3 regions of the Arthrobacter sp. NPDC089319 genome follow, and region 2 is predicted to be linked to each of the others. Evidence: riboswitches for the same ligand, from Rfam matches in the RefSeq annotation. Region 2 holds a riboswitch; each other region holds the start of a gene.
The links. Region 2 has a riboswitch for cyclic di-AMP ahead of AB0N75_RS16105 (M23 family metallopeptidase). Riboswitches for the same ligand answer to the same signal wherever they lie in the genome.
Positions count from the first base shown of each region.

Region 1: it holds a riboswitch for cyclic di-AMP, as region 2 does, so the genes downstream of both, AB0N75_RS05200 (NlpC/P60 family protein) here and AB0N75_RS16105 (M23 family metallopeptidase) in region 2, are expected to answer to the same signal.
Region 3: it holds a riboswitch for cyclic di-AMP, as region 2 does, so the genes downstream of both, AB0N75_RS18740 (M23 family metallopeptidase) here and AB0N75_RS16105 (M23 family metallopeptidase) in region 2, are expected to answer to the same signal.

Region 1 is NZ_JBFBGZ010000003.1:32,471-46,502, forward strand. It holds gene AB0N75_RS05195 (MDR family MFS transporter) at 1-666, opposite strand, end outside; gene AB0N75_RS05200 (NlpC/P60 family protein) at 1,268-2,176, opposite strand; cyclic di-AMP (ydaO/yuaA leader) riboswitch at 2,181-2,346, opposite strand; gene AB0N75_RS05205 (aldehyde dehydrogenase family protein) at 2,773-4,236, shown strand; gene glsA (glutaminase A) at 4,239-6,053, opposite strand; gene AB0N75_RS05215 (hypothetical protein) at 6,172-6,966, shown strand; gene AB0N75_RS05220 (lipopolysaccharide assembly protein LapA domain-containing protein) at 7,092-7,523, shown strand; gene AB0N75_RS05225 (DUF488 domain-containing protein) at 7,537-8,085, shown strand; gene AB0N75_RS05230 (hypothetical protein) at 8,092-8,391, opposite strand; gene AB0N75_RS05235 (arsenate reductase ArsC) at 8,483-8,917, opposite strand; gene arsB (ACR3 family arsenite efflux transporter) at 9,006-10,061, opposite strand; gene AB0N75_RS05245 (metalloregulator ArsR/SmtB family transcription factor) at 10,305-10,613, shown strand; gene AB0N75_RS05250 (GDCCVxC domain-containing (seleno)protein) at 10,648-10,863, opposite strand; gene AB0N75_RS05255 (pyruvate dehydrogenase) at 10,968-12,716, opposite strand; gene AB0N75_RS05260 (phosphatase PAP2 family protein) at 12,803-13,669, opposite strand; gene AB0N75_RS05265 (CDGSH iron-sulfur domain-containing protein) at 13,712-13,921, opposite strand; gene AB0N75_RS05270 (glycosyltransferase family 2 protein) at 13,918-14,032, opposite strand, start outside.
Region 2 is NZ_JBFBGZ010000012.1:39,987-52,911, forward strand. It holds gene AB0N75_RS16055 (response regulator transcription factor) at 1-256, opposite strand, end outside; gene AB0N75_RS16060 (class I SAM-dependent methyltransferase) at 341-1,168, opposite strand; gene AB0N75_RS16065 (DNA repair helicase XPB) at 1,282-2,937, opposite strand; gene AB0N75_RS16070 (helicase-associated domain-containing protein) at 2,938-5,535, opposite strand; gene AB0N75_RS16075 (hypothetical protein) at 5,612-5,866, opposite strand; gene AB0N75_RS16080 (cold-shock protein) at 6,098-6,481, shown strand; gene AB0N75_RS16085 (DUF3027 domain-containing protein) at 6,491-7,180, shown strand; gene AB0N75_RS16090 (MFS transporter) at 7,228-8,493, shown strand; gene serC (phosphoserine transaminase) at 8,622-9,755, opposite strand; gene AB0N75_RS16100 (metal-dependent transcriptional regulator) at 10,005-10,700, shown strand; cyclic di-AMP (ydaO/yuaA leader) riboswitch at 10,799-11,013, shown strand; gene AB0N75_RS16105 (M23 family metallopeptidase) at 11,018-11,788, shown strand; cyclic di-AMP (ydaO/yuaA leader) riboswitch at 11,906-12,079, shown strand; gene AB0N75_RS16110 (NlpC/P60 family protein) at 12,083-12,805, shown strand.
Region 3 is NZ_JBFBGZ010000026.1:31-4,495, reverse strand. It holds gene AB0N75_RS18755 (FAD-binding dehydrogenase) at 1-1,480, opposite strand, end outside; gene AB0N75_RS18750 (heme-binding protein) at 1,864-2,265, shown strand; gene AB0N75_RS18745 (HNH endonuclease signature motif containing protein) at 2,356-2,970, shown strand; cyclic di-AMP (ydaO/yuaA leader) riboswitch at 3,182-3,348, shown strand; gene AB0N75_RS18740 (M23 family metallopeptidase) at 3,352-4,260, shown strand; partial or broken gene AB0N75_RS18735 (IS30 family transposase) at 4,342-4,465, opposite strand, start outside.

The DNA of each region.
Region 1 (14,032 bases), on a different contig from region 2:
GCCGGAACCTACCTGGCTGAGGCCGTAAATCAGCCCGCCGAAGCCAATGGCGGACAGCACCACTGACGGCACATCCAAGGGCACCTGCCTGGGCTCGCTGACGTTCTGGATCCGCCGGTTGCCGACCAACAGCATGGCCAGCGCGATCGGCAGCACCAACCAGAACATCCAGCGCCAGGACAGCGCGTTGAGGATGATGCCGGAGATGGTCGGGCCGATCGCCGGCGCCACCGAAATGACAATCGAGACGTTGCCCATGGTCTTCCCGCGGTCCTCTGCCGGCACCAGGTTCATCAGCGTGGTCATCAGCAGCGGCATCATGATCGCGGTGCCCGAGGCCTGCACCACGCGGGCCACCAGCAGCACCTCGAATCCCGGAGCCAGCCCGGCCAGCAGCGTGCCCGACGAGAACAGCAGCATGGCGGCGGTGAAAACCTGCCGCGTGGTGAAACGCTGCAAGAGGAAGCCGGTCACCGGGATGACCACGGCCATGGTCAGCATGAACGCGGTGGTCAGCCACTGGGCTGCTCGGGCGCTGATGTGCAGGTCTTCCATCAGGTCGGTCAGGGCCACGGACATGATCGTCTCGTTGAGGATCACCACAAACGCGGAAACCAGCAGGATGCCGATCACCCGGCGGTTGCGGCGCGACTCATCAGCCGTCAGACCGCCGCCCTGGGCCGGTCGGGGCGTCGCCGAGGCACTATTCGTCAACGGTTCATTGCTCACGGGAGAATCCTCGGGTGGAGTACGTGCTGTTGTGGTCGGCCGGTAGGGCCAGAAACGCCGCCCAAAACGGCGGAATAGTAGTCTAACCCTCGGCCATCAGCGCCTATTCCCGCTGCCCCTCAAGCCCTGCCAAATAACGACGGCGGTGCTCGCCGCAGGGGCCACCTCGCCTGGGAGTCGCGCGGGGAGGTAGGCGGACGGGCTCTGATGCCTTCCCAGTGAGTATGGGCGGAAACGCGCCGAGGGCTCCTTTATGAGAGGAAAAACCTCCCCCTTTTAAGGAGGAGGTGGCGGCTTTTAAAGAGGAGGTGGGCGGCGGCATCCTTTAAAGAGGCGCAGCCTCCCCTGTTTGAGAGGCTGCTGCCGCAGATTGAGGAGGAGGGACTCGTACCGCGAGAAAGCGCCTAACGCGGCGGCATTCCTGCAGGAATCGCCCTCCCTTAAAAGGGGAGAGGCCCCGCCGGCGCATGGCCGACGGGGCTCCCTGTGATCCTGGCCCGGCCGTTGGGGGAATAGCCGGGCCAGGAGACTGTGGTGACTACATGGTGTAGTAGCCGGTGACCGGCATGGCGCTCACATCGTGAACCAAGGTGCCCTGGCTCGGGTTGAGCGCGCTGATCATCTTGCCGCCGCCCAAGTAGATTCCAATGTGGCTGCCGCCGTTCTGCACTACCAGGTCGCCGGCCTTCGGGCTGCTGGTGGGCGTCAGGGCGCTGCCCTGAGTCTGGCTGGTGCGGGGCAGGTCGACGCCCACCTGGGCGTAAACCCACTGGGTGAAGCCGGAGCAGTCCCAACCGGAGGTGGAAGTGCCGCCCCAGACGTAGGGCGTTCCCACACCCTGCATGGCGATGTCCACGATGCTCTGGTTGCCGGCGGTGGAAGCGGGCTTGATGTTGGTGCTGGCCAGCGAGACGGTGGCGGTGTCTGCCGGTGCAGCCTGCGTCGCCGCGGCAGCAACGCCGGCGCCGGAGCCCTGCGCAACCTGGCCGCCGGACTGGGTGCCCTGGGCGGAACCGGTCAGCGCGATCTCGTCGCCCGGGTAGATGATGGTGAAAGTGTCCAGACCGTTGGCGGCCAGCACATCCTGCACGTTCTTTCCGTACTGGGCGGCAATCGTGCCTACGGTGTCGCCGGAAACCACGGTGTGGGTGGCGGCGTCGGAAGCAGCTTCGGTGGTCACGGAAGCCTGCTCCACCTCGGCGGCGGCAGTGGCCGGGGCGGCAACGGTGTCTGCCACATCGGCTGCACCGTAGGTCGGGACGGTGACATCGGCGGCGGCGTTGGCCGGCATGCCGACGCCCAGCATCAGGCCGCCGGCGGCCGTGACAACGGCGGCGCTGCGGCCGACGGTGCCGGCGTGGGTCGAAACAGCGTTGGACAGGCCGGCCACGGTGGTGTTGCGGACGGGGGTGGCGCGGTGGCGGGCACGGTTGTTTTTGAGCAGCAAGAAGTAGACCTCTCCCAATGCTTACGAGGTGAGCTGTCGGATTCGGATGGGAGTCACCCGGTCGTGCGGCAGTGCGGCATGCACTCCACGCGACTTAACCCCAAGGGCCCCAAGAGGGGCCCGGAAAAGTGGGTCCCCCGCCTCTGCCAGATGTCTAGCGAACAAACTCGGGAAGGTTGGCAGAGCTCAGCAATACCTTCCGAGGACGACGGCGCATGATCGCCGACGTGATGATCACACTACATAACGGTTCGATAACTGTCCAAGACCTGAAATTTACCTGTGGATAACCTGAAAGCCCCGAAACTTCCGCGTTCCGAGGCCCGTTTTACACCGGATCGGAAGCACCGGATTGCTACATCCCGTGGAACAGACCGACGGCATTCGAGACGTTTTTGAGTGCATTTTCGACCCTTTCGAGTGAACATCATCACCAAAGAGGGCCGTCTGGGCCGGTTCCACAGGGCAGTCAACTGCCATTGTCGGAGCCCGACGGCGGGAGTAGGCTCCGGATTAACCGGGCCGCGAGAAACGGCCGGCGCTCCGGCTTGCGGCCGGCGGCGTGGCCCAGCCACTTCGGAGAGGAATGAAGCGCCATGCCCATCACGCGCGATCTGATCATCAACGGCGAGCACGTCCCGGCGGTTTCCGGCAAGACCACCGAGGACATCAGCCCCTACACGGGTGCCACGTACGCCACCGTCGCCGCGGCCGGTCCGGAGGATGTCACGCGCGCCGTCGGGGCTGCGTCCTCTGCCTTTGACTCCTGGGCCGCCACTCCGCCCACCCAGCGGGCGAAGATCTTCTTGAAAGCTGCCGATCTGCTGGAGGAACGGATGCAGCAGGGCATCGAGTTGATGGCCGGCGAGGTCGGGGGAGTAGCGGTCTGGGCCGGTTTCAACGTCCAACTTGCCGCCAACATTCTGCGCTCTGCCGCGGCGGCCACTACCGCTCCGCGGGGCGATGTGCTCGCCACCGACCTGCCGGGCAAGTTCTCGCTCTCGGTCCGCCAGCCCTACGGTGTGGTGGCGGCGCTCTCGCCTTGGAACGCGCCCTTCATCCTTGGCATCCGCGCCATGGCCATCCCGCTGGCCGTTGGCAACACTGTGGTGCTCAAGCCCAGCGAGGATGCACCGCTGGCCTGCGGCCTGTTCCTCGCGGACGCCTTATTGGACGCAGGCCTGCCGCCGGGAGTGCTCAACGTGATCACGAACGACCGGGCGGACGCGAACGACATCGTCGGTACCCTGATTGCCGACCCGCGGGTGCGGAACGTGAACTTCACCGGTTCCACTAAAGTCGGACGGATCATCGGCACACTGGCTGCGCAGAACCTGAAGCCGGCGGTGCTGGAGCTCGGCGGCAAGAACTCGCTGGTGGTCCTGAAAGATGCAGACATCGACTACGCCGTCCAGGCGGCGGCTTTCGGCTCGTTCATGAACGCCGGGCAGATCTGCATGTCGGTCGACCGGGTGATCGTGGACCGCAGCATCGTCGAGGAATTCTCCAGCCGCTTTGCGGAGAAGGTGGCCAAGCTGCCCACCGGTGACCCGATGAACCAGGCCACCGTCATTGGACCGCAGGTCAACCAGAGCTCGGCGGACCGGCAGTATGCACTGATCGACGACGCAGTCTCCAAGGGCGCGCAGGTCCTGGCCGGCGGAGAGAAGGCGGGCCAAGCCGTGGTGCCGGCAACAGTCCTCTCCGGCATCACGGAAGAGATGCGGGTCTACGACGAGGAGATTTTCGGTTCAGCCACCACGGTGATGGAAGTGGACGGTCCGGAAGAGGCGGTGAAGCTGGCCAACGATACGAATTACGGACTCACCTCCGGGGTGATCACGGAGAACCTGGCCGAAGGCCTCAAGGTGGCGCAGCGGCTCAAAACCGGAATCAGCCACGTCAACGACCAGCCCGTGCAGGACGAGCCGATGGCCCCGTTCGGCGGCATCCACGAGTCGGGCTACGGCAAGTTCGGCGGCCAGGCCGGCATCAATTCGTTTACCGAGGAGCGCTGGATCACCATCCAACAAAGCGGGCAGGCGCAGTACCCGTTCTAGTTTCAGTCGCGGATGCGCACGGCTGTTTCGCGCATGTAGCGGTCCACATGGGCGTACGCGTCGCGGGTCAGTGCCTTCCACAGCTCGACGGCGAGGCGCGGGTTTTCGCTCTCCAGCCGGCTGATCGTCTCGGCCGGGAGGAGTTTGACCCGTACCGTGCCGTGGGCGCGCACTGTGGTTTCCTGTCGGTCGGCGCTGCCCAGCGCCATTTCGCCGAACGTCATGCCGGCGCTGAGGGTGGAGAGCTTGACCCGGCTGTTCTCCGGACCCGGCGACGTGGTGACGACACTGCCGGACAGGATGAAGTAGACACCGCCGAAGCGCTGGCGGATGCGGCGGATGACGTCGCCGTGGTCGTAGCTGTGCTCTTCCATCAGTGCGGCCAAGGCAGCGGCGTCCCCGGCGGCGAGCGGGCTGAGCGCAGGCGAGTCGGCGACGTCCACGGTGGCCGGCTGGCAGAGCTCGTCCCCGTAGCTGGCAATCAACTGGTTTTCCGCGAATTCGACGGCGGAGGTACGGGTGGCGAACGACGGCACCGCCCGCCCGTCCTCTTCGAACCGCTGCGCCAGGGCGCCCTCGCCGTCGATGAGCACCAGACCGCGTCCGTCTTGGGCCAGCGACTTCCGGAGCTGCTCCAGCATGTCCAGGGCGACGGGGGCGGTTTCATCGACCCGACGCATGTCCAGGATGATCAGTTCCACCGACTCGTCGAGGTCGCTGACCTCGCGCACCATGGATTCCGTGCCGGCGAACAGCAGGTCCCCGTTCAGCTCGATCACCCGGGCGCGGTGGGCGTTGTCCCGCAGCACGTCGGCGGCCGCGTCGGTGCGGCGGATGCCGGACGGCGCATCGGCGATGTCGTAGCTGGCGCGAATGGCATTGCGGCCGGTGCGGGCCGCCCGGACAAAGTGCAACCCCATGTCGTGCGAGATCCGCCGGCTGGCCTCCACCCCGCGGACGCTGCTGCCGTGATCGTTCAGCGGCGGTGAATAGACGGCCAGGCCGAGCTGGCCCGGCAGCACCGCGAGCAGGCCGCCGCCGACCCCTGATTTGGCCGGCATGCCCACGTCCGAGAGCCATGCCCCGGCGTCGTCGTACATACCGCAGGTGGCCATGACGGAGAGGACCCGTTCCTCCACTTCCAGGTCCAGCACCTGTTTGCCGGTCAGCGGGTTGGTGCCGCCGTTGGCCAGCGTGGCGGCCATGACGGACAGATCGCGGCAGGTGACCAGCACCGAGCACTGCCGGAAGTAGTCCTCCGCCACCGGGTCCGGCTCCTGCTCGATGATCTCGAAGGAGCGCAGCAGGTGGGCCAGCGCCCGGTTGCGGTAGCCGTGCCGTGCCTCCGACTGGTAGGTGCGCTCGCTGACCGAGAGCTCCCGGCCGGCGAAGGCGGAATAGTGCTCCAAGATGCGGCGGAAGCCGGTCTTGCCGCCGCTGCCCTTGATCAGCGAGGTGGCGGTCAGCGCCCCGGCGTTGATCATGGCGTTGGCGGGGCGGCCGGTACCGGGAGCCAGCGAGATCTCGTTGAACGCGTTCCCCGACGGCTCCACGTCCACCTTCCGGTCCACGGCCTCCAGGCCCAGATCGGACAGCGCGAGCCCGTAGGTGAACGGTTTGGAAATGGACTGGATGGTGAACTCTTCGCCGGAGTCGCCGACCTCGTACACGTAGCCGTCCACCGTGGCCAGACAGATGGCGAACCTGTCAGGATCCACCCCCGCCATCGCGGGAATGCCGGCGTAGGGCTTGCCGTCCTTGAGCCCGGCGAGCTCGGCGTGCAGGGTGCGCAGGTAGCTCTGGATAGGGGAGTCCATGCTTGCCAGCCTATGCGGTTGGCCAGCCGCGGCCAGATCGCGCGGGACGTGGAGATGGCCCGCGGACTGGATTTCACCGCTCACCCTCTCCGGCCTTCGGGCGGGCTAAATTTGCTGCATGAGTGATTCTTTGCCGACGTCGGCGGCCGACAATCGGCTGTTCGACCTGCTGGCGGGCGGCGACCGGGCAGGGACGCTCGCCTACGCGGCAGCGATGGACGACGGCGAAAAGCGCCGGCAGAAGACCTTGGTCCGCCGGCTCCGCTTGGTGGTGTCCGCGGAGCCAACCGGCGCACGCTCTCCGGACGGGTGGTGGCTGGGCGGGTTGACGGCGGACCACTGGGCCGCCGCGGACATCGCGCACATGGCCTGCATCGGTGCGGAACGTTCGGCCGACCTGTCCTACACCGACCGTGGGGTGGCACGCGATGCGCCGCCCGCGCTGTTCCCCGACCGGCTGGAGCTGTTCGTTGAATCCTGGTCGGCCCGGTATGAACGGAACCCGAAAGGCTGGGACCGCAACCGAGGTATCGAGGCGATGTTTGACTGGACCCGAGACGGGCTGGTCCACGCGCCGGTCCAACGAGGGGCGATGCTGCTCCTGCTCAGCGAGACGCAAGTGGAGCGCATCGACTTCCTGAAGTTCCTGCGGGAACGGCCCGCTCTGATCGAGGTGACGCTGAAAGAGCTGTTCCGCGTGCCCGGAGTCAAAGGCGCCAGCGCCATGCAGTTCGACGAGGCCAACCCCAGGGAGAGCCGCAGGCTGTCCGTCCTGCTGCCGCAGCTGGTCAAGCTGGGCTACTGGGACGGCGAGTGGGTCCGGCAGCGGATCGAACGAGTGCTGGCCAGCGACGAATTCCCGGAGTACCAGAAGCGTTTTTTCAAACTGTTGCGCAGCAACCTCGCGGAATAAATGGTCGAAAACCAGCCTGAGAAGGAGCGGCAAACGGGGCTTTTACCGCTTGGGTTTGGTGTTGCCCGACGGGCTGTTCGTCTACGCTGTGGGAAACGGCGGCAGTGGCGAAAGGCGGGACAGCAATGACTTCGAATCCGCAGGGCACGGGACCGGACGGCGTCGAGGCTGAAGGCGGGGGAGCCGGCGGACCGGGCACGGAGCCGTCCGGCGGTTTCGGCCGCGGTGCGTCCGACGCAGTTCAACCCGGGTCAGGCGGGCCGGTCAGCGGCCGACCGAAGGGAAAACCGGCGAACCACCACAACACCCGCCTGGGGATGATCTGGACGGCGGTTGTTATCGCGCTGATTCTGCTGGTGCTGCTGATCATTTTCATTGCGCAGAACCAGGACCAAGTCCTGTTGCGCTACTTTGGCTTCGAGGGGCAGGTCGGACTGGGGCTTGCGCTGTTCATCGCCGCGGTCGCGGGCGGGATTGTGGTGGCGGCCGCAGGTGCGGCCCGGATCATCCAGTTGCGCCTGCGGGACCGCAAGACGCGCGGAACGGTCCGTAAGTAGCGCCGGTTTGCCGATGAAACAGGGCGTTTCGCGCCGGCTGTTCACATTCGGTCACGGCACCAGCACGTCCGACGAACTGACCGCACTGCTCACCGGGGCCGGCGTGCAGAAGGTCGTTGACGTCCGCCGCTTCCCGGGCAGCCGCAAGCACCCGGAGATGGGCAGTGATGCGCTCGCCGGATGGCTTCGCGACGCCGGTGTCGGCTACCGCTGGGAAGAAGCCTTGGGCGGACGGCGGCGGATACCGGCGGGGGAGCCGGAGCCCGACGGCTGGTGGCGGGTCGCTGCGTTCCGCGCCTACGCCGCCTATACCCGCACGCCGGAATTCGCCGGCGGCGTGGCACGCCTGCTGGCCGATGCCGAGGCCACAGAGGTGGCGATCATGTGCAGCGAGAGCGTGTGGTGGCGGTGCCATCGCCGGCTCATCGCTGATGTGCTGGTGGTGCTGCACAATTTTGACGTCGTGCATCTGCTGCCGGGCGGCAAGGAATCAATCCATGAGCCGTCAGCCGGCGCCAGAAGCGACGACGGCCAGCTTTTCTGGGATAGCCCGGAGGAGTAGGTAAGGTCAGCGCTTGCGGCCGAAGACCAGGGACGCGACCGCCGTCGCAGCCGTCACTGTATAGACGGACGGCCAGGCGCCGAGCTTCTTGGCCAGCGGGTGGGACAGCCCGAACGCCGCCAAATATCCGGCGGTGAGCGCCGCTGCCCGGCCCGCACCGGCGTTGCGCTTCCACAGCGCGAAGGCGGCGGCACCGGCCACGGCCAGCACGGCGCCGCCCAGTGGCCGGTTCTTGGTGGCGCGGGCGGTTTGGAAGCCGCCGATCAGGCCGGCGCTGGTCAGCAGGGTAGGGGCAACGGAGTTCATGGACCTCTCCTTAAATTCGGGACTTCCAGCCTATCGCCCACGCTGCCGGCTGCCATGGGCTCGGGCCGGCGCGGAAGCAAGGAAGCGGATCTCAGCCGGCGTCCGGGTGCGCGGCTGGCAGCAGTTCGGAAATCAGCTGCTGGATGCGGCCCTTAATCTCGTCCCGGATCGGCCGGACGGATTCCACGCCCTTGCCTGCGGGGTCCTCCAGCACCCAGTCCTCGTAGCGCTTGCCGGCGAAGAACGGGCATTCATCGCCGCAGCCCATGGTCACCACCACGTCGGAGTCCTTGACTGCCTCGGTGGTGAGGGCCTTGGGCTGCTCGGCGGAAATGTCGATGCCTTCCTCACGCATCGCCTCGACCGCGGCGGGGTTCACTTGCTCGGCCGGCTGCGACCCGGCGGAGCGGACTTCGATGGCGCCCTGGGCCAGATGGCTGAGGTAGGCAGCGGCCATCTGCGACCGGCCGGCGTTGTGCACGCAGACGAACAGGACGGAAGGCTTCTGGGTGGTTTCGGCGGTCATGTGCTGGATGCTCCTGGGGGAGGAAGTTTGGATGTCGACCGTGGCCGGGAAGGGAGACGTGGCCGGGGGACGCGGGCCGGACGTCGGGTTAGCGGAACACAGCGGCAGGCGGCGCCTCGGCAGGCGAGGCGAAGAACCGCCGTCGTGCCCAGAGCGCCACGTAGACAAGGGCCACCAGCACCGGAACTTCAATCAAAGGGCCGACGACGCCGGCCAGCGCCTGCCCGGAGGTCACCCCGTAGGTGCCGATCGCCACCGCGATGGCCAGTTCGAAGTTGTTGCCGGCCGCGGTGAAGGCCAGCGTGGTGGTGCGCTCGTAGCCCATTTTCAGCAGCTTGCCCACCACCATGCCGGCGCCGAACACCACGACAAAGTAGACCAGCAGCGGCAGCGCGATCCGGGCCACGTCCAGCGGTCGGGAAGTGATTTCGTCACCCTGCAGCGCAAACAACAGCACGATCGTGAACAGCAGGCCGTACAGCGCCCACGGACCCAGCTTCGGCAGGAACTTGCCTTCGTACCACTGACGCCCCTTGGCCCTTTCGCCCAGCGTGCGGGTCAGGAATCCGGCCAACAGGGGGATGCCCAGGAACACCAGCACAGACACCGTGATCGCCCAGAAGGAGAACTCGGCGCTGCTGGTCGGCAGGCCCAGCCAGGACGGCAGCAGTTGCAGGTAGAACCAGCCGAGCGCGCCGAAGGCGACGACCTGGAACACGGAGTTGATCGCCACCAGCACGGCCGCTGCCTCGCGGTCACCGCAGGCCAGATCGTTCCAGATCATCACCATGGCGATGCAGCGGGCCAGCCCCACGATGATCAAGCCGGTCCGGTATTCAGGCAGGTCCGGCAGGAAGATCCACGCCAGCGCGAACATCAACGCGGGTGCGGCCAGCCAGTTGATCACCAGCGAAGTGACCATCAGCTTCTTGTCGCCGACCACCCGGCGGGTTTCGTCGTAGCGGACCTTGGCCAACACCGGATACATCATCACCAACAGCCCGGCGGCGATGGGCAGCGAAACGTCGGCTATTTGGACGGAATCGAGCGCCGGTCCGATACCGGGGACGATGCGGCCGAGCAGCAGGCCGGCGACCATCGCCGCGATGATCCACACCGGCAGGAAGCGGTCGAGGGTGGACATCCGGGCCGCCACCTGGCTGGCATCCGGTGCTGCAACGGGGGTGCTCACAAGGCTCCTCAGGACGGGGACGTGGCGGCGCCGTGACGGCGGACAAGTATTGATGTTCGTCGATACAGAGTATCCACATACATATCGACAAGTGTCAATCTGTGCATAATTGATGGCATGATGTCAGTTACCGACCTGGTGCCCGGTGCCGAGCGAGACAACGTTTCCTGCTGCACGCCTAGTGGCGCGCACCCGATGAGCGCCGAACGTGCCGCCTCGCTGGCTTCTAGGTTTAGGGCCCTGGCCGATCCGAACCGCTTGCGGTTGGTCTCCATCATCTCCGCCAGCGAAGGATCGGAGGCTTGTGTCTGCGATCTGACCGAGCCACTCGGGCTGGGGCAGCCTACGGTGTCCCACCACCTGAAGGTGCTGGTGGACGCCGGCATCCTGCATCGCGAAAAGCGCGGGGTGTGGGCGTACTTCTCGCTGGTTCCCGGCGCGCTCGACCATCTTGCCGGCGTCCTGGCCGAGCCCCAATCAAAGCTCGCTGCAGCAGATAGCTGACCGCCGCTGTCCGCTAACGGTCACGAACGGCGGATTAGCAAGGGGCTGCTTGGGAACTTTCGGCCTGCTTCGGTGGGCACAGTGTAGTGCCGTACGAGCAGTACACGCAGCAGTCCCCCTCGAGCGGCCGTATCCGGGAGTTGCAGCGCGGGCAGGACCAGAAAAACTGGCAGGCATCAGTGGGCATCTGCGCACTAGTCTCATGCCCGCAGTCCGGGCACGTCAGCACTGATTCCAGTTCGATCTCCACGTCTCCAGTATCCCAGCCCGAGGCCGGCCGGCCGCCGGGATGGCTTGTCCAATCAACCGCCCGATCGGTGCCGGACCAGGTCAACCGCCCGGTCGACCGCCGAGTTAACCGCGCGGGATGTTGCGCAGGTTGCTGCGGGCCATGCTCACCGCCTCGCCTGCGCCACGGTTCAGCACCACCTTGGACATGGCCGTCGCGAACCCGAAGACCTGTTCGCCGGTGATCTTGGGCGGCAGCGAGAGCGCTTTCGGGTCGGTGATCAGCTCCACCAAGGAGGGCCCGGCGTGGGCAAAGGCGGCGCGGAAAGCGGTTTCGATCTCAGCAGGGTCGGTAACGCGCACCGCGTGGAAACCCAGGGCCTGGGCCACGGCCGCGTAATTGGCGTCTGGCACGTCCACGCCGAAGTCCGGCAGCCCGTCCACGAGCATTTCCAGCTTGACCATGCCCAGCGTGGAGTTGTTGAACACCACCACGTTCACCGGCAGTCGGTAGGAAGCCGCGGTGATCAGTTCGCCCAGCAGCATGGACAGCCCGCCGTCGCCCGAGACCGAGATGACCTGCCGGCCGGGATAAGCGAACTGCGCGCCGATGGCGTGCGGCAGGGCGTTGGCCATGGACCCGTGCAGGAAGGACCCGATCAGCCGGCGCGTCCCCAGGGGCCGGATGTAGCGGGCGGTCCAGACGTTGCACATGCCGGTGTCGGCTGTGAACACCGCGTCAGGCGCCGCCACCTGATCCAGCACCGAAGCGGCGTACTCGGGATGGATCGGCACCAGCTCCTCCGCCTTGCGCGTGTAGGCGCCAACGGCCTTGTTCATCAGCTTGTCGTGCTTCTTCAGCAGTTTCTCCAAGAACCGGCGGCTGCGCTTGTGCTTGACCAGAGGCAGCAGCGCGTTCAGCGTGGGCAGCACGTCGCCGTGGACGGCGATGTCCACGTTTGTCCGGCGGCCCAGATGCTCGGCGGCCCGGTCCACTTGGGCGCTCTTTGTGTCCGGCAGGAACTGCTCGTAAGGAAAGTCAGTGCCGAGAAGGATCAGCAGGTCGGCGTCCTCGATGCCCTCGGCGGCGGCGCCGTAGCCCAGCAGGCCGGTCATCCCTATGTCGAAGGGGTTGTCGTACTGGATGAAGTCCTTGCCGCGCAACGAGTGGCCGATCGGGGCGCCGATCAGCTCGGCCAGGGCGATGACTTCGTCGTGCGCTCCCGCCACGCCGGCGCCGGCAAAAATGGCGACCTTGCCGGCGTCGTTAATGGCCTCGGCCAGCATCCTGACACTCTCCGGATCCGGACTCAGCGATCCCGGCCGGCACAAGGCAGGCTTCGGAGTCGGAGCCACCGCGTCGAGGCTGGCAATGTCCCCGGGCAGCGTGACGACGGCGACGCCCCGCAGTCCGAGGGCGTGCTGGATGGCGCTGTGCATCACCCGCGGAGCTTGTTCTGCCGTGCTGACCATTTCCGAGTACACCGAGCACTCGTTGAACAGCCGGTCGGGGTGCGTTTCCTGAAAGTAGGTGCTGCCGATCTGCTTGCTGGGAATGTGCGAGGCGATGGCCAGCACCGGGGCATCCGACCGATTGGCATCGTACAAGCCGTTGATCAGGTGCAAATTGCCCGGTCCGCAGGAGCCGGCGCAGACCGCCAGCTGTCCGGTCAGTTGGGCCTCGGCGGCGGCAGCGAACGCGGCGGCTTCCTCGTGCCGGACATGCACCCAGTCGATCCCGCCGGCCGCCGAACCACCGGTCTGCCGCACGGCGTCCACGATCGGATTCAAGCTGTCCCCGACAATGCCATAAATACGGCGCACCCCGGCCGCCTGTAGCTGTTCGATGAGCTGTACTGCGAGTTCCTTGGCCATGGCGGATGCACTCCTGATCCGTTGCGGTGCGGGCTGGCTGATGTGGCCAATATAGCCGCCGCCCGTGTGACGCGGCAGGGCTCTGGTCAGTGTGCCGCGGGCGGAGACCCCTGATGGGTGCCTACCTGCCCGTCCCGGCGGTACCAGACGGTCAGGTACAGCCGGTGGGCGGTGACGACCAGAGCCAGCCACGCTACGCCGAGCGTCCAAGCCACCAGAACGTCAGTGAACCAATGATGGCCAAGGTAGACCCGGCTCAGCCCCATGGCCAGCGCAAACAACACTGCGGCACCGCCCGTGAGGAACCGGGATCTTTTTCTCGCCTGGCGGAGCATGAGCAGGTACGCCACTACGCCGGCGATGACCACCGCGTTCAGGGAATGACCGCTGGGAAAGGACGCAGACGATTCGAACGGCGGCACGGCATCGGCGAGCGCCGGGCGGGCCCGGCCAATGAACTGCTTGGCCACCACCGTCATCAACAAGGACCCCCCGGCAGCAGTGAGCATCAAGATGGCCGGTGTCCAGGACCGCCGCCGGAACGTCAGGATGACCAAGACCAGAACCGCGATAACAGGCATGCCGATGGGGCCGCCGATGTTCGTGAACGCGGTCACCGCCGTGTTGAGCCAGGGTGACCTGAGGCTTTCGGCCGCGTCGAGGGCCGGACGGTCCAATTCGGCAACACCGTCGCCCTCGGTCACGGCCTCATAGATTTCCGTCGATGCGACCGTGAGCAGCACGGCGACCAAAGCGCCGGCGGCCAGCGTGAGGATCAGCGCCGCGTGCGGGCCCAAGATGCTGCTGATCCGGTCCATCCACCGCGCCAGCAACTTTCCTTGCGGCGTGGTCCACCTGGTCAGGTCCCGCCCGCCCACAAAGCGTTCGTCAGCGGTCCCGCGGAAGGGCACCGATGGCTCTTTGACGGGTCCCCGGTTGAAGTCCTCAGGCATTAGTAGCTCTCAGCGCCACGGAAGCACGGTGCCACCGGCGCACTACTGCGCCGCTTTGCGCCGGGCCGCCAGCAGCTTGTGCGTGCCGTCGCAGTACGGTTTGATGCCCGATCCGCCGCAGCGGCACAGCGCTACGGTCTCACGCGACCGGGCTACCGCCTCGCCGTCGCCGTCCACCAGGTCGAAGTCGCCGCGCACCAGCAGCGGTCCGTCGGGGCAGACCACGATCTCCGTCGGTTCCTTGCTCGTCATTTTGCTTCTCCTCGGTTGGGATGGCTCAGTTGCCGCCGCAGCGCCGCCGGGCTGCTGGCCGCGGTCCGCAGGCGCTGGCCGGAGTACGGCACGCCTCCCGCGCAACGCCAG
Region 2 (12,925 bases):
TCAGGAAGACCACCGGAAAATGCCGGCCGGAGGCCCTGAGCTTACGGGTTACGGTGAACCCGTCCATGTCCGGGAGCATGACGTCAAGCACAGCCAGATCGGGCATATGCTCTTCGGCAGCGTCCAAAGCCTCGCGGCCATTGGCGGCAGCAACTACCTCGAAGCCGGCGAACCGAAGTGAAGTCGACAGCAGTTCACGGATGTTCGGCTCGTCGTCGACGACCAGCAGTTTGGCTTCCGGCTCAGACTTTTTCACGTTCCCAGTGTGCTCCGGGTTTCTGGGAGTTTGCTGAATGGATGCTGCAGGCAATCATGACCTGTGCTGGGGACGGCGCAGCGGTCAGCTGCGGCGGCTGAACAGTTCCACCGGGGCAAGCACGCCCTGCCGGACTCCCGCCGCCAGGTTCCCGATCTTTAGCTTGGCGTCGGTGCCCATATGCAGGTGCATGCCCAGCGGTGGAGCGCCGGAATCGGACATCTTGTCCTGGGTCCGCTGCAGGAACTCGACGGCGAAACCGTGCCGGTTGCGTTCGCCCTCCAGCCGGAAGCCGGCCGCCGTCAGGGCCGCAAGATATCCGGTCCGGTCTTCCAGGAAGGACGAAGCGGGCGTCGATGCCCAGGGCAGCGGGTACTGCGGAGCGTTCGCGGACATGGACATGATGTCGTAGAGAGCAAAGATGCCGCCCGGCTTCAGCACACGGTATATCTCGCGGAAGGCGCCCGCCTTGTCGGGAAGGTTCATGCCTACGTGCAGCATGGTCGCCGCATCGAAACTGCCGTCCTCGAACGGCAGCTCCAGGGCGCTGGCCACGCTGAACTGAACCAGCGCCTCCAACCCGGAGCGCCGGGTGAGTGATTCGGCCGTCCGCACTGACCCGGGTGTCAGATCCACACCGTGGACTGTGACTCCCAGATGGTGGGCCAGATAGCGGGCGGGCCCGCCAATCCCGCTGCCGACGTCCAGCACCCGCATGCCAGCCCGCAGGCCCGCCCCTTCCGCCACCGACTGCGTGGCGTCGGTGCCGCCGATGTGCAATTGGTCCGCCGCCGCCAGCACGTCCGGGTCGATGTTGTCCGGATCATGGCCAAGCGCAGCCAATCCGTCCAGGATGAGTGCCTCCAGGCCGGGGTGGTCATAGTGGGCGGCGACGTCGTCTTCGATGTCCATGGCAGCCTCCAACGGGTCAGGATGCCACGAGTGTACGCCCGCACTGACGCCGTCCTTCCGCCCGCGGCAAGCTGGGACACCGGCACTCCGCGGGGAAGACAGGGCGGAGGTGGTTACCCCTGCACCACGTCCTTGGCGTCCTTGATGGTGTAGGCGTAGCCCTGTTCGGCCAGGAAACGCTGCCGCTTGGCGGCGAAGTCCTGGTCCAGCGTGTCCCGCGCCACCACGGTGTAGAACCGCGCGGACCGGCCGTCCGCCTTGGGCCGCAACAACCGGCCCAGCCGCTGGGCTTCCTCCTGCCGGGAACCGAACGATCCGGAAACCTGGATGGCCACGGTGGCTTCGGGCAGGTCGATGGAGAAATTGGCCACCTTGGAGACAACCAGCGTCTGCAGCTCCCCGCGGCGGAACGCGTCGAACAGCCGCTGCCGTTCCTTGACCGAGGTGCCGCCCTTGATCACCGGCGCATCCAGGTGCTCGGCGATCTCGTCCAGTTGGTCGATGTACTGCCCGATCACCAGCAGCTGTTCGCCCTCGTGCGCCTTCACCAGCGCATCCACCACCGGTGTCTTGGTCGGCGAGGTCGCGCACAGCCGGTACTTGTCGCCGTCGTCGGCCATGGCGTACGCCACCCGCTCGTCCCGCGGCAGATCCACCCGGACTTCCACGCAGTCGGCCGGAGCGATGTAACCCTGCGCTTCGATGTCCTTCCACGGGGCGTCGTAGCGTTTGGGCCCGATCAGCGAGAACACTTCGCCCTCGCGGCCGTCCTCGCGCACCAAGGTGGCGGTCAGCCCCAGCCGCCGCCGCGCCTGCAGGTCCGCCGTCATCCGGAACATCGGGGCCGGCAGAAGGTGCACCTCGTCGTAAATGATCAGGCCCCAGTCGTTGGCATCCAGCAGCTCAAGGTGTGGGTACAGTCCTCCGCGGCGCATGGTCAGCACCTGGTAGGTGGCGATGGTGACCGGCCGGATTTCCTTGACCGAGCCGGAGTATTCACCTACCTCCTCGGCGGTCAGCGAGGTCCGCCGGACCAGCTCGTCTTTCCACTGCCGCGCGGAGACGGTGTTGGTGACCAGGATCAGCGTGGTGGTGGAACTGGTGGCCATGGCAGCCGCGCCCACCAGCGTCTTGCCGGCACCGCAGGGCAGCACCACCACGCCGGAACCGCCGGCCCAGAAGTTCTCCACGGCCAGCCGCTGGTACGGCCGCAACTGCCAGCCGCCCGGTTTCGCAGATTCGGCCAGCGCGATCGGATGCGGCCTGCCGTCGACGTAGCCGGCCAGGTCCTCCGCAGGCCAGCCGAGCTTGAGCAGCAACTGCTTGAGCTGCCCGCGCTGCGAGGAGTGCACCACCGTGGTCTCACCGTCGATCCGCGGTCCCAGCAGCGGCTGGATCTTCTTGGCGTGCATGACTTCTTCGAGCACCGGGTAGTCGGTGGTGCGCAGCACCAGGCCATGCTGCGGGTCCTTCTCCAGCCGCAGCCGCCCGTACCGGGACATGGTTTCCTCAATGTCCACCAACAGCGCGTGCGGCACCGGAAAGCGCGAGTAGTTCAGCAGCGTGTCCAGCACCTGTTCGGCATCCAGCCCGGCGGCGCGGGCGTTCCAGAGTCCCAGCGGCGTGATCCGGTAGGAATGCATATGCTCCGGCGCCCGCTCCAGCTCCGCGAACGCTGCGATGGCATGCCGGGCCTCGTTCGCCTGCTCATGGTCCACCTCCAGCAGGATGGTCTTGTCGCTCTGGACGATCAAGGGTCCGTCGGCCATTCAGCTGCCCTCCAGTAGTTCAATGTCCATCACCCGGTGGATGGAGACGGTGCGCTCGCTGTCGCGGTCCGGATCGAACACCCGAAGCCTGCCGCCGCTGACGGACAGCGGCAGCATGACCTGCCGCCGGTGGTTGCCGTCCGGATCCACAATCCCGATCCGCACCCGCTGCTTCAACCGGATGGCGGTCCGCAGCGTCTCCAGCGTCAGCAGCGGCCCCGCCTCAACGGCCGGACGGGCCGGGATCCCGGTGCTCCGCAGCGCGGCGAGTTGCGCGTCGGTCGCCTCGGCGCTGAGTTCCCATGGATGGGTTTTCACCGGGAACGACGACGGCGCCGGGCCGGCTTTCGCCGTCGCGGCACCGTCCGCCGGGGTGCCGTCCGCAGCGAAACCGCCGCCGCTGCCGCGCCCGCCGCCGATGCCGGCCACACCGCCCAGCGCCACGCCGTCGTCGGCCTCCGGCGCCGGCGCATAGCCATACTGGCGCAGCGCGGCGAGCAGATCGCGGGCCGCAGTGCGCGAAACCGCCACCGTGGGGGCCAGCCGGCGCAGGCCCAGGCGGCCGGTGCGCGGGTCGGCGAGCAGGTCGGTCAGCGTGTTCTCGTCATCGCTGCGCAGGAAGCTGGCGGCCGCACCGAGCCGCAGCGCACCGTGCCGGGATGCGGTGTCCTCCACTAGGTACTGCAGCGGCTGCGGCACGTCGGTGGCCGAGTGGCGGGTCAGGAAGCCGAGGATCCCGGCCGCGTCGCGCCCGGCGTCCAGCGCACGCCTGATGCTGTCCGCCGAGAACCGGTAGATGGCGGCCGGACCCTGGCCTTCGGCGGTGGACAGGAGGGACAGCTCGGCGGCGATGTCCGGCGCCAGATAGCCGGGAGCCACCGCGGTCAGGTCCGCCTGCAGCACGAATTCGACCAGGGGCTCCGGCAGCTGATCGGCCAGCAGCTCGGCGGCGTCGGCAAGCCTGTCCTGCGCCAGTGCGCGTCCCAGTCCGGTCAGCGCGCCGGACCCCACCAGGCCCAAGCGTGCCGCCTCGGCGAGGATGCCCGGCACCAGCCGTTCAAACCGGCGCTGCTGCCGCGGCCGGCGCCAGACCAAGTAGCCGGTGACCGCTTCCGGGGAGGGAGCCGGGGTGCTGCCGGTGGCGTTGGCATCCGGTATGAGGTCCGTTTCAACGTCCGGTCCGCCGGGCCGGCCTGCGGAAGCCGGCGGCAGGCACAGTTCTTCCAGCGCCTCCAGCACTCGGCGCCGGACGGCCGGCGCATCGGGCCGGGACGCTTCGGCGGCCAGGGCATTAATGGCGGTGTCCGACGGCGTCCTGCCGCCCACCAGCGAGGGCGCGCGGTCCAGCTGCAGCCAGGCCGATGCGAGCAGCAGCCACTGGTCTTGGCGCGCCAAGGAGGCGAACATGGCGTCGGCGTGGACCACCCAGCGGGAAGTATCGACGTCCAGCACGAGCAGTCCGGCGGCGGCTGCCAGCTCCAGCAGCCAACTGGTTTCGTCCGCGTCGATCCGCAGGGCATCCGCCAGCCGCCGGACCTCGCGGACGCCCACACCGCCTGCGCGCAGCGTGGCAACCGGGCCGCGGTGGACCTGGTCCAGCAGCTCGGACACCAGCCGCAGCGTCTCGGCCACGGCGGAGTAGGCCGCATTGTCGCGCAGTGAATTCCGGACCTGCGCGGCAGCTGTTGCGGGCGGCAGGGTGTGCCACGGGTCGGCCACTGCGCCGCCGCGGACCGCCAGGCCGACCGGCCAGGGGAGCTCCACGTGCGACGCGTCGATGGGCACCAGCAGTCCGTGCGCCGCCAGCCAGTCGATCGGTGACGTGGCTTCGCGGGGGCCGGTGCCGGCCAGCAGGTGCGGCAGCGCGCCGAGCGGGGAACGGCGGAACTTTCCGAGCAGTTCGTCGGTGTGCTCCGGTGCCCGCGCCATCAGCGCCGGCCAGGTCAGCGGGTCGGCCAGCCAGCAGTCGAGGGCGGCGGCCGCCGTGCCGGCGTCTTCGTCCCCCTCAAGAAGAGGGAGCTCAGCCGGCAGCTCGTAGCCGGACTCGCGCAGCAGCCGCACCGTGTGAACCAGATGCTCCGCGGCCACCGTGCTGGCGGCGGCCAAGGCGGCATAACTGCGCCCCAGGCCGGCCGGGTACGGCCCGAGCGCTTCGGCCAGGCTGGCCACTGGAAGGTAGGCCGGGGGCAGCAGGAGGTCCCCGCCGTCGTCGGCTGTAGAGGCGCCTGCGTCAGATGAGGGAAGTTCCACGCGCACCAGCAGGGCGAGGCCCCGCAGGCGGTCCAGGTAAGAGTCCAGGTCCTGCCGGCCGGCTGTGCCCGCCGGCTGCAGCAGCAGGGCACGCAGGGAGCGGGCGTCGGCGGCGCGGCCGGCATCAACATCGGTGCTCAGCACCACTGCCTCAAGCACTTCCAGCTCGGGCCGGGAGAGGTTCTCCAGCACCCGCTGGAGGCTGATCCGGGTGCAGGCCCGGGCGGCTAGCGCGGAAAAGTCCGGTACGGGCGGCAGGCAGAGGTCCGGCCGGGCGCTGAACAGCCGGCACAATTCGGCGTCGCTGCGGGCGGCCAACTGGCCGGCCAGGGCGCGGATGGATGACACCGGATTAACGTTACCCCGCACCGCTGCGGCCGACGCCGCCCGGCCGACACGCCCTTCGCCGGCAGCGGTGGTGCCGCTAGCTGCTGCGGCGACGCCGGATGCTGCCGGCCATCAGCAGCACCATCAGCACGAAGGCGATAGGGAAGCAGAACCATGCCAGGCCCATGAAACCGGTCCACACCGGGGTGCCGGTCATGGCGGCGGCCAGAATCACGCCGAGGCTGCCCAGCCCTGCCAGCAGGAGGACGACGGCTGAAAGGACCAGCACGCGGTGCAGTGCACCCGACTCGGCGGGGCGGGGCGCATTCTGGGCGGGGACTGTTCCGGACATGGCACCAGATTAACTCCCGGCCGTGCCGCGGCCCAATCCCGCCCGCATGCCGGGAGCGGAAACGGCCGCGCGCCGGACTCCGCCGGCGGCGGAACAAGCTAATCTAGAGACAGACTTTCCCCGCCACGCCGCGGCCGCGCCTGTGGCCGGTGTACTGCTGGCGGGGCACATGGTAAGAACGCAGCAGCGGGCGGTACCGCCGCGACATTTAAGCAGAACGAGGTAAGCAAAGTGCCCATCGGCAAAGTCAAGTGGTTCGACACGGAAAAAGGCTTCGGTTTCCTAGCCAGCGAAGACGGCCAGGAAGTGTTCTTGCATGCTTCGGCGCTGCCGGCCGGCGTCAAGGACGTGAAGGCGGGTACCCGGATGGAGTACGGCATCGCCGACGGGCGCCGCGGCCCATCCGCGCTGTCTGCCCGCATCCTCGACGCGGCTCCCTCGGTGGTGCGCGCAACGCGTAAGCCGGCCGAGGACATGGCCGTCATCACCGAAGACCTGATCAAGCTGCTGGATGGCATCTCCAACGGGCTGCGCAAGGGCCGCTACCCGGAACGCTCCCACGCCTCCAAGGTTGCTGCGGTGCTCCGCCGTGTGGCCGACGACCTGGATGCCTAAGCGGACTTGATGACTGAAAACCTGATCGACTCCGGCGCTGAAACTGCGCCCGTGGAGCAGCCCGTCGCCGGTGGGCCCGAGGCTGCGGCCGCGCCCCGGCGGCGGGCTGCGCGCCGCACCGCCAAGCTTGACCTAGTCCTGGCCGCCGCGGTGGACCGCGCCCGGGAGGGCGTGCTGGAGATCGCCCCGGCCGAACAAATCGGTGAACACGCCGGCAGCTACGCCGACGGCGACCGCTTGGTCACCCACCGGTTCGAGGCGAAGCTGGCGGGCTACGCGGGCTGGCAGTGGTACTCCACGTTGGCTCGAGTCCCGCGCGGCAAGGAGGCTACGGTTTGCGAAGTGGGCCTCCTCCCGTCCGAGGGTTCGCTGCTGGCTCCCGAATGGGTGCCGTGGGCGGACCGGGTGCGCCCTGAAGAAGTGGCGGCTGCGGCCGAAGCAGAAGCGGCTGAGGCGGCTGAGGCGGCTGCGGCAACCGAGGCGCAGGACGACGCCGAGGAGGCTCCTACACCGGACGCGGGAGAAGTTCCTGCGGCTGAGAGCCAGGACGAGACCGCTGAAGTCGGTGCAGCCGTGGACGAAAATGCAGCGGACGAGGCGGCCCCGGCCAGCGCGGCCGCCGATGCTTCGGCTGGCGAAGGCCAGACAGACGCAGCCGAAACCAACGCGACCGAGGATTTCACCCAAGCCACGTCCTAACATCCGATCGACGAGGCAGGTTCTGCAGCCGGAAGGGGCGGTAAAGCATGTTTCGTTCGCTGCGGCTGTTCAATTACCGGATCTGGTTTATCGGCGCGCTGATCTCCAACGTCGGCACATGGATGCAGCGAACCGCCCAGGACTGGCTGGTTTACGACATCCTCACCGAGCAGGACGCCGCCGCCATGGGCATAGTGATGGCGCTGCAGATGGGACCGCAGCTGCTGATGGCACCCTGGGCCGGGCTGGTCGCCGACCGGTTCGACCGGCAAAAGCTGCTGATGGCCACCCAGATCTCGATGGCCGTGCTGGGCCTGGCGCTGGGCCTGATGGTGATGGCCGACGTGGCACAGCTGTGGCATGTGTACGCCTTCGCGCTGGCGCTGGGCATGGTGACGGCGGTGGATGCGCCGGCGCGGCAGACGTTCGTCTCGGACCTGGTCCGCGACGACTACCTGCCCAACGCGGTGGCGCTGAACAGCACCTCGTTCAACCTGGCCCGGATGATCGGTCCGGCCATTGCGGGCGTGCTGACCGTAGCCATCGGCCCCGGCCCGGTGTTCTTGATCAACTCCGCCACCTTCGCGGCAATGATCGCGGCGCTGCTGGCCATCCGTAGGCAGGAACTCCACCCACGGCAGAAGGTGGCCAAGGGCCGTGGCCAGATCATCGAGGGCTTCCGGTATGTAAAGGACCGGCCGGACCTGGTGGTAGTACTGGCCGCCATTTTCATCATCGGTACATTCGGGCTGAATTTCTCCGTTTTCGTGGCGTCCATGGCGCGCACCGAATTCGGCGGCCATGCCGGTGACTTCGGCGTGCTCTCCTCAGTGATGGCAGTCGGTTCGGTCACCGGGGCGCTGCTCAGCGCGCGCCGGGACAGGCCTCGGTTGCGCTATATTTTCGGTGCCTCGGTGGCCTTCGGTGTTGCCTGCACGGCGGCGGGCCTGGCCCCGACGGTCTGGCTCTTCGGGCTGGCTCTGGTGCCGGTGGGGGCTGCGGCCATCACCATCATGACCAGCGCCAACGCGTATGTGCAGACCACCACCGAGCCGATGATGCGCGGACGCGTGATGTCCTTGTATATGGCCATCCTGATGGGCGGAACCCCCATCGGCGCTCCGCTGGTCGGCTTGGTGTCCAACAGCTTCGGCCCGCGCTGGGGCCTCGGGGTGGCAGCGCTGTCCGGGGTGGCCGCCGCCGCCGTCGGGATTTTGTGGGCCTGGCGCGCGCACCACATGCGGCTGCGCTTCGACCGTTCGGCCCGGCGGAAGCTAAGCATCACCTATGGTGTGCCGGACCGGCAGGTCTGAGCCGGGGCCGGTCCGGACCAAAAGAAGGTTCGGACCGAAAGAATTCGGACCAAAGAATCGGATCCAAAGAATAAGGTCCGGCTCCCCGCGATCGGGAAGCCGGACCTTATTGATCTACGGTGCGGGACCTAGTCCTGCAGGCGCTCCACCACGTAGTCGATGCAGGCGAGCAGGGCGCTGACGTCTTCCGGATCGACGGCGACGAAGGTGGCAATGCGCAGCTGGTTGCGGCCAAGCTTGCGGTAGGGCTCCACATCCACCACGCCGTTGGCGCGCAGCACCTTGGCCACCGCTGCGGCATCAACTGACTCGTCGAAGTCGACGGTCGCGATGACGTTCGAGCGGTGTTCCGGGTTGACCACATACGGCGTCGCCAGCGCGGAGGCCTCGGCCCACTGGTACACCCGCCCGGCCGAATCGGCGGTACGGCCGGAAGCGAAGTCCAGGCCGCCGTTGCCGTTCAGCCACTGAATCTGCGCATTGAGCGTCACCAGGGTGGCCAGTGCGGGCGTGTTGTAGGTCTGGTTCTTCAACGAATTGTCGATCGCGGTTTCCAAGTTGAGGAAGTCCGGAATCCAACGGCCGGTGGCACCGATCTTGGCCGCGCGTTCCAGCGCGGCGGGGGAGAAGACACCCAGCCACAGGCCGCCGTCGGACGCGAAGTTCTTCTGCGGTGCGAAGTAGTAGACGTCGCTCTGGGTGACGTCTACGGCCAGCCCACCGGCAGCGGAGGTGGCGTCAATGAGAACCAGGGCGCCGTCGTCGGCACCTTCCACTCGCTGCACCGGGGCGGCCACACCGGTGGACGTTTCATTCTGCGCCCAGGCGTACACGTCCACGCCGGCCTCTGCACGCGGCTCCGGCCGGGAACCGGGCTCCGCGGTGATGATGCTGGATTCGGCCAGGAACGGAGCCTTGTTGGTGGCCGCGGCGAACTTGGAGCTGAACTCGCCGAAGGAGAGGTGCTGTGCCTTCTGCTCGACCAGGCCGAATGAGGCGACATCCCAAAATGCCGTCGAGCCGCCGACGCCCATGATGATCTCGTAGCCCGCGGGAGCCTTGAAGAACTCCTGGAGTCCCTCTCGGACGCTGCCCACCAGGTTTTTGACCGGAGCCTGGCGGTGCGACGTTCCCAGCAGGTTGCGGCCGGCAGCGACCAGCGCGTCGACCTGTTCCGGGCGGACCTTGGATGGGCCGGCGCCAAAACGCCCGTCCTTCGGAAGCAGGTCGGCGGGAATGCTGATGGACTGGGTATCGCTCATGAATACCTTTCCTGGCGTGGTGGCAGTGATCTCGATGGCAGTTCACCGTTGAACGCCCGTATCATTCTGCCCCAACGCCGGCAGGCGCCGTTAGTCGGAACCGGCAATGTTGCGCGGCACCCCGGCGCGTCTACCGGCGGCGGAACTGCCGGTCGTGTAGGGAAAACAAGCTAGGCTGGAGAGGGGCCCCACCCTCATGCCTGCTGCTGGAGCAGCCCTTTTCACCGCGCGCCGAGGAGCAAGAACCAATTGACTGATCTCATCGACACCACCGAGATGTACCTGCGCACCATCCTCGAGCTCGAAGAAGAGAATATCGTCGCGCTGCGCGCCCGGATTGCCGAGCGGTTGCGTCATTCCGGCCCCACCGTCTCCCAGACGATCGGCCGGATGGAGCGGGACGGACTAGTGGTGGTCACCGGCGACAGGCATCTGGAACTGACCGAACTGGGCCGGCGCAAGGCGACCGAGGTCATGCGCAAGCACCGGTTGGCCGAGCGCTTGCTCTCCGACGTCATCGGCCTGGACTGGGCCTATGTCCATGACGAGGCCTGCCGCTGGGAACACGTGATGAGCGAGCGGGTGGAACAGCGGCTCTACGATCTGCTGGGCAAGCCGACGGTGTCCCCGTATGGCAACCCGATTCCGGGGCTGGAAGCGCTCGGCGGCCAGCCGGCCGAGGAAACCAACTACGGCCTGCTCAACCTGGCGCAGGCCATGGGCAGCTATACGCCGGACAAACAGGTCAGCATCGTCCGGCTGGCGGAGCCGATCCAAGTGGAGCCGGAACTGCTGATCCAGCTCGAAGAGGGCGGGCTGAAGCCCGGTGCCACACTGCAGTTGGAGACCGCGGGTGAGTACATTTCGGTGCGCGTCCCGGGCATCGAGGGCGCGCTGGAACTGCCTCCGGAAGTGGCCGCCCACATCTTTGTTTCGATGGAATGAAACGTTGCGCCGCGGAATCACGCGGCGCAGATAACGGATTTATTACTTCGGGGTAATTTTCCGTATAGTTGTCCCGGGCACCGAGACATCGGTCCCGCACCCTCCGCAAGCCGAACCCTGTCGGCGGGGGAGTGCATCCGTGAGACAGGGGCGGAGGACCCACCAAGCGGCAGTTTTGTTCGCTGCCTTGGGGTGAAGCCGCAGCGGGCAAAGCCTCGGTGAATCGTTCCACTGTTGCTCTGTGCGGTGCGGCCGAGTTTTCTCTTGACTCGAATCCGACAGCTAACTTCGCAGGCGCTTTGGGAGAGGTATAGATTTTGGCAGGACACAAAGCCTCGGGACGGCGCCGTTCAACCGCCCCGGTCGAGTACTCACGCCCGCGCGCAGCAGCAACAGCCGGCCGCCGTCGTGCCCAGCCGGCACCGTCGCCGGTAGCAGCGGCCGCCCGCGACGTCGGCCATAAAACAGCGATTGTCGCCGCCGCCTCCGGCATGGTGCTGACCGTAATGCTTCCAACGACGGCCGGCGCCACGGCCGACGCCCCGCAGGAAGCAGTGGCAACCAGCAGCATCTCTGCGGCCACGGAAGCGCGCTTGACATTCGAACGGGCCGGGCTGACCAGCAAGTTCGACCCGGACACCAAGCTGAAGCAGGTCATGGTCGCCTCCGGCGGTAAGGCCAAGGCGATCGGCAGCGAGGGATCCCTCTCGCAGCCGATGGACGAGCTGATCAAGACCTCGCCGTTCGGTTACCGGGTCAGCCCCATCACCGGTTACGCCGGAGAACTGCACACCGGCCAGGATTACGGAGCCCCCTGCGGCACGCCCGTCGCAGCCGCGGCCGGCGGCACCGTCGTCGAGGCCGGGTTCCAGGTTGGCGGCGGCGGTAACCGGATTGTGGTGGACCACGGCAACGGCCTGGAGACCACATACAACCACCTGAGCACCATCGACACGGCGGTTGGCGCAGCCGTGGCCCGCGGCGAGGTATTGGGCGAAAGCGGCACCACCGGAGCGTCAACCGGCTGCCACCTACACTTCGAAGTCATGGTCAACGGCAAGCTGGTGGACCCCACCGGCTGGCTCTGACTGACACGCCGTGACCGGAATGTGACTCAGACGCCAAACTGTTATAAGGTTTCACCTGTGCCTGGCATCAACTGCCAGGCACCTTTGGGCGGAATGCCGAATTCTGCCGTCGCCCAAAGTTCGTTCGCACCGAATCGCATGGCAGAAGCGGGGGAACCACTTCCCGGACATCGCAGGATGTCCTTGGGGTAAAGCCGATCAGGACCGGGCCACCAGCCCGGAAACCGACCGGCCGGATGAACTCCCATCCGAACCCGACAGCTCACCTCGCAGGCATTTGGGAGAGGTACAACCGTGTCCAAGAGCATTACTGCCGGCCGCCACCGTGCGACCCCTGTCCGCACCAGCCCGCTTGAGACTATTTCCAAGGCTGTTTCCGCAAACGCCGGAACTGTTGGACGCCAAGGTGCCGTGATCGCCGCCGCTACCGGCCTGGTCCTGACCGCTGCCATTCCGGCACAGGCCGTCAGTGCCGAACGTAGCGTCGATGCTCCGGCCCGCGTGCAGGTGGAAGCCGTGCAGGCTTCCGCGGCCGTGAAGCTGACCTTCGAACGCGCCGGGGTCACTTCCACGCCGGCACCGGAGACAGTGGTCCAGGCTGTATCTAACGAGATCAACCCGACCGCCGGCGACGACGCCGCGTCGGACAAGGGTAAGTCCACCAAGAAGTCGGGCGAAGCCTCCGCCAGCGGAGCCGCCGCGGCCATCGTCGCCGCAGCCTACGGCCAGATCGGTGTGGCCCAAGACTGCACTGCGCTGGTCGAGAACGCACTGCGCGCAGCCGGCTACGCGGTCGGCGACCTCGCCCCGGCACAGTTCTTTGCTTACGGCACACAGGTTTCCACGCCGCAGCCGGGCGACATCATCTACTACGCCAACGGCGGCGCCGGCGTGGCCCACGTGGCCATCTACGTTGGCAACGGACAGGCGGTCCACGGTGGTTGGGCCGGCTACAGCACCGTGCTGGGCAGCGCCTACATCGGCTCCGGCCCGGTGTTCATCCGTCCGGCCGGCTAGAGCCTTCCTGACGCTTTCCCTATTCTCTAGGGGTTGTATCGCGGCGCGCCTTTCGGGGCGCGCCGTCGGTCATTAAGGGCCCAGCACGACGGCGGAATTCGGCGTTGGTGGGCCCGTTTC
Region 3 (4,465 bases), on a different contig from region 2:
CCGCGCGGATGGCCATCAGCTGCGCGTCCTTGCCGTAGGCATTGCCCACCTCGCGGTCCCGCGCCTGAATCTCGGCCTCAACCACGGCCGGGTCCAGCATCGGCCCGTCCCGGTCTTCGCTGAACGCCGGCAGCACGGGTTCGGCCGGTGTCATGGTGTCTTCAGACCCGCCCGGCGCGTCTGCGACCGCGGCCGATCCATCCGGTTCGCCGAGCGGATGCTTCCTGACCAGCTCGTTCATTTTGGCCACCAACTCCGGCACGGTGTCCGCCTGCAGGAAGTCCACACCGTGGTCCAGAAAGGCCTGCACCGGGCCGGGCACGTCCGTGGTCGCCCGCTTGAGTACTTCCTTCACCGACTTTCCGGTCAGGTCCGGATTCTGCTCCGAACCGGAGAGCGCAAACTCCTTCTCGATGATCTTCTTGTTCAGGATGAACCAACTGTAGTCGTGTCCGGTGGAGCGCAGGTGCGCCAGCGTGCCTAGGGTGTCGAACCCGGGAAACAGCGGCGCCGGCAGCCGCTGTCCGGTTGCATCCAGCCAGAGCGAGCTGGGACCGGGCAGAATCCGAATGCCGTGCCGGGCCCACACCGGATCCCAGTTCCGGACGCCCTCCACGTAGTGCCACATCCGGTCCGGGTTGATCACCCGGCCACCGGCCGCCTGCGCAATGCCGAGCATCCGCCCGTCCACGTATTCGGGTACACCGGCGACCATGTGGCCCGGCGGCGTGCCCAGACGCTGCGGCCAGTTCCGCCGCACCGCGTCAAGGTCCGCGCCGATGCCGCCGGAGGTCACCACGACGGCGCCGGCCGGGTATTCGAAATCCCCCACCACGGTGCGTGAGGACGCGTGGCCGCGCTCCGCCGTCGTCGATTCCAAAATGCTGCCGCGCACCCCGGTGACCGCGCCGTCTCGGGTTAGCAGACCGTCCACCCGATGCCGGAACGCGAAGGTGACCAGTCCGGCGTCGGCCGCTTCCCGCACGCGGCGCGCGAACGGTTCCACGAGGCCGGGACCGGTCCCCCACGTGATGTGGAAGCGGGGCACCGAGTTGCCGGGTCCGCTCGCGTCGTAGCCGCCGCGTTCGGCCCAACCCACCACCGGGAAGATCCGGTGTCCGCGCTCGCGCAGCCACGCCCGCTTCTCGCCCGCGGCGAAGTTCACGTAGGCCTCGGCCCAGCGGCGCGGCCAGTAGTCCTCCGGCCGGTCGAAGCCGGCGGTGCCCAGCCAGTCCTGCCAGGCCAGCTCTACCGAATCCTTGACACCCAGCCGGCGCTGCTCCGGCGAATCCACCAGGAACAGGCCGCCGAAGCTCCACCAGGCCTGGCCGCCCAAGTTGGCCTCCGATTCCTGTTCCACCAGCAGCACGTGACGCCCGGCCTCGGTCAACTCGGCGGTGGCCACCAGGCCGGAGAGCCCGGCACCCACCACGATGACATCCGCGCCCACCATCCGGCCTGCCGCTGCGTTCGCACCCATGGGGTCCACCCTTGCGGATCGCGTGCGGGGCCACAAGGGGGCCGGGCGGAATCGCTGGGTCGAGGACGCGGAGATGCAACCCTAGCCAGCCCTGCGCCTCGAGGGCTACGGTGGCACCTATCCACCCGTGGCTCCGGTCCGGATCAGAGAGGATCCTCCATGAGCAGCACTCGAGCGGTCGCTTATCAGGAAACCGGGACGGTCGAAGCGATGGGCTGCGACAGGGTGCCGATCGCCAAGGCGGTCAACGCGACAGCCCTTCTCTGGGGGACGCGCCGAAGGGCCGCGCGACGTTCGGCGCCGGAGCCGCCGCCACCTACGTGCTCAGTCCCAACGATGACATCCACTAGGACCGCCCCGCGGCCTTCGATCAAGGAGCAACCATGCACACCGTCACTCTGGAAGATGCGCGCCGGGTCATTGCCGCCGCGGAGGCCAAGGCCGCGGAGATCGGCCAGCCAATGAACATTGCCGTGGCCGACGCGGGCGGAAACCTGGTCTCGCATGTGCGGATGGACGGAGCGTGGCTGGGCAGCATCGACATCTCGATCAACAAGGCCTTCACGTCCCGGGCCTTCGACATCCAGACCAAGGACCTGGGCGACAATTCCCAGCCGGGCAATCAGTTCTACGGCATCCACGCCAGCAACCACGGTCGGATCATGATCTTCGCCGGCGGCATCCCGCTCTCCCGGGACGGCCAGGTGGTGGGATCGATCGGCGTTAGCGGCGGCTCCGGCGAGCAGGACCAGTCGGTGGCCGAGGCCGGAGCGGCCGCGTTGTAGGCCGGGCTGGTGGGCCGAGGAATTCACAGGGTGCCTCGGCTAACCTGATGGCGGATTGACTCGCGGAGCTGGGGGACTTCGGGTGGGGAGATGTCTGAACTGGGGATGATTTACTGGTCGCGGCGGATCACGCTGTGGGCCTTCGTCGCTGCCTTGGCGTGGCTGGCCTATGCGGTGGTCTCGGCCATCCTGGGTACCGGCCTGCTGCAGGGGATCCGGCAGCTTCTCGTTGGCGTCGGCGCCGAAGCACTGGTCCGGGCGGCGTGGCCCGTGCTGGGCTGGATCGGTCCGCCGGTCCTCGCGTTGGTGGCGGTGGCCGTTGTTGCACGGATCCGGCGCTCCCGCGATGTGCGCCGCCGGGATCCGCTGCGCAAATTTAACCGGGAGCAGCGCCGCGAAGGGTTGGCACGAGCCGGCGGCCAGTGCGAACTGGAGGTTGCGCGGCGCCGCCGTTGCCCGAACCCGGCCACCACCGGCGACCATTTCTTCCCCTGGAAGAAGGGCGGGTCCACCGTGATGACCAATTTCGTGGCGGCCTGCGCGAGCTGCGACCGAAGCAAGGGCACCTCGATTCCCTCGCCGAAGTCCCGCCAGCGGCTGGAAGAACGGCGCCACAGCTACTTTCCGGCCAGCGTTCGGGTACAGGCCGGCGAGCGCAATGAGATCTCCGGCCGAACGCAGACGGCGGCCTGGTTGATGGGGTGAGCTGCCGGATGACGGCAATGATCGGCTTGCATGGCGGCCGGATCACGGTTGGTCGTTGGAGCGACTCCGGGACCACCGGCACTTCCCCGTGACTAGGAACACGGATAACGAAGTTGTAACACCGCGTGTCGCTCCAGTAAATTGGATGCAGTTCCTACTATGAAGGTAGGCCCGGTCCGCCCGTCGAACCCTGCCGGCGGACCATAAGATATCGAGCTTTGTGTCGAAGGCAGGGGCGGAGGAACCACGTACGGTGCTGGGGGGCACCATGGGGTGAAGTCCTCAGAGGCAAGCCGGCTTCCCGCGGCTATGCCGGCAGGACCGAGTGAGCTCTCGCTCGAATCCGACAGCTAACTTCGCAGGCGCATGAGAGGAATCCCTGTGAACACTCCTGTCCGCGGTCGTCGCCGTTCCGACACCCGTACGTCGCCCCTGTCCCTGATCTCCCGCTCTGCCGGAGAACCCGCTGGCCGCCGCCGCGCAGAAGCGCCCGCCGCGGCCCACTCGGTTGCCCGCAAGGCAGGCATTGCAGCCGCAACCGCCGGCATGCTGGCAGTGATTGCCATCCCGGTGGCCCACGCTGGCGACGCGAAAGAACTGGTTCGCACCGAACCCGTATCCAACAACAGCGCGGTCAGCGTCCAGGCTGCCAAGGGAGCCGACCTCCGGTTCGACCGGCCTTGGGCTGCCAGCAAGGCCGCCCAGGAAAAGACCAAGGTTGCCGCCGCGTCCGCCGAAAAGAAGAAGGCTGACGACGCTGCCAAGAAGGCCGCGGCCGATCAGAAGGCCGCCGCGGACAAGAAGGCGAAGGCCCAGGCGGCCGCCAAGAAGAAGGCGGCGGCCATCGCTGCCGCGAAAAAGGCCGATGCGGCCAAGGCCAAGACCGCCGGCTTCGCGACCGGCAGCCTGAAGGCCCCCATTCCGCATATGAAGCAGACCTCCGGCTTCGGCTACCGGTCGAATCCGATCACCGGCGCGGCCGGCGAACTGCATACCGGCATCGACTACGCGATGGGCTGCGGCACCCCGGTCAACGCTTCCGACGGCGGCAAGGTCGTTGAGGCAGGCTTCCAGGTGGGCGGCGGTGGAAACCGCATTGTGGTCCAGCACCGCGGCGGCCTGAAGACCACCTACAACCACCTGCAGTCGATCGGTGTTTCGCTGGGCCAAAAGGTCGCCCAAGGCGAGCGCATCGGCGAGCTGGGCACCACTGGCAACTCCACCGGCTGCCACCTGCACTTCGAGGTTGTGAAGGACGGCCAGACCGTGGATCCGGCCGGCTGGCTCTAAGCCCCAGCAACGACGGCGGAGCTTCCGCCACCTGACGGCGATGCCGGCGGTTTCTAGGGATCGTTGCAACACCGTAGGTGGCTAGGTAGTCAAGAGTAAGTCACGCAGACGCTCGGCTGGGGAGTCCCAGTCGAGCGTTCTGCGTGGCCGGCCGTTCAGTTCCTGGGCTACGTGTTCGAGGTCCTCGGGTCCGTAGACGGAGAGG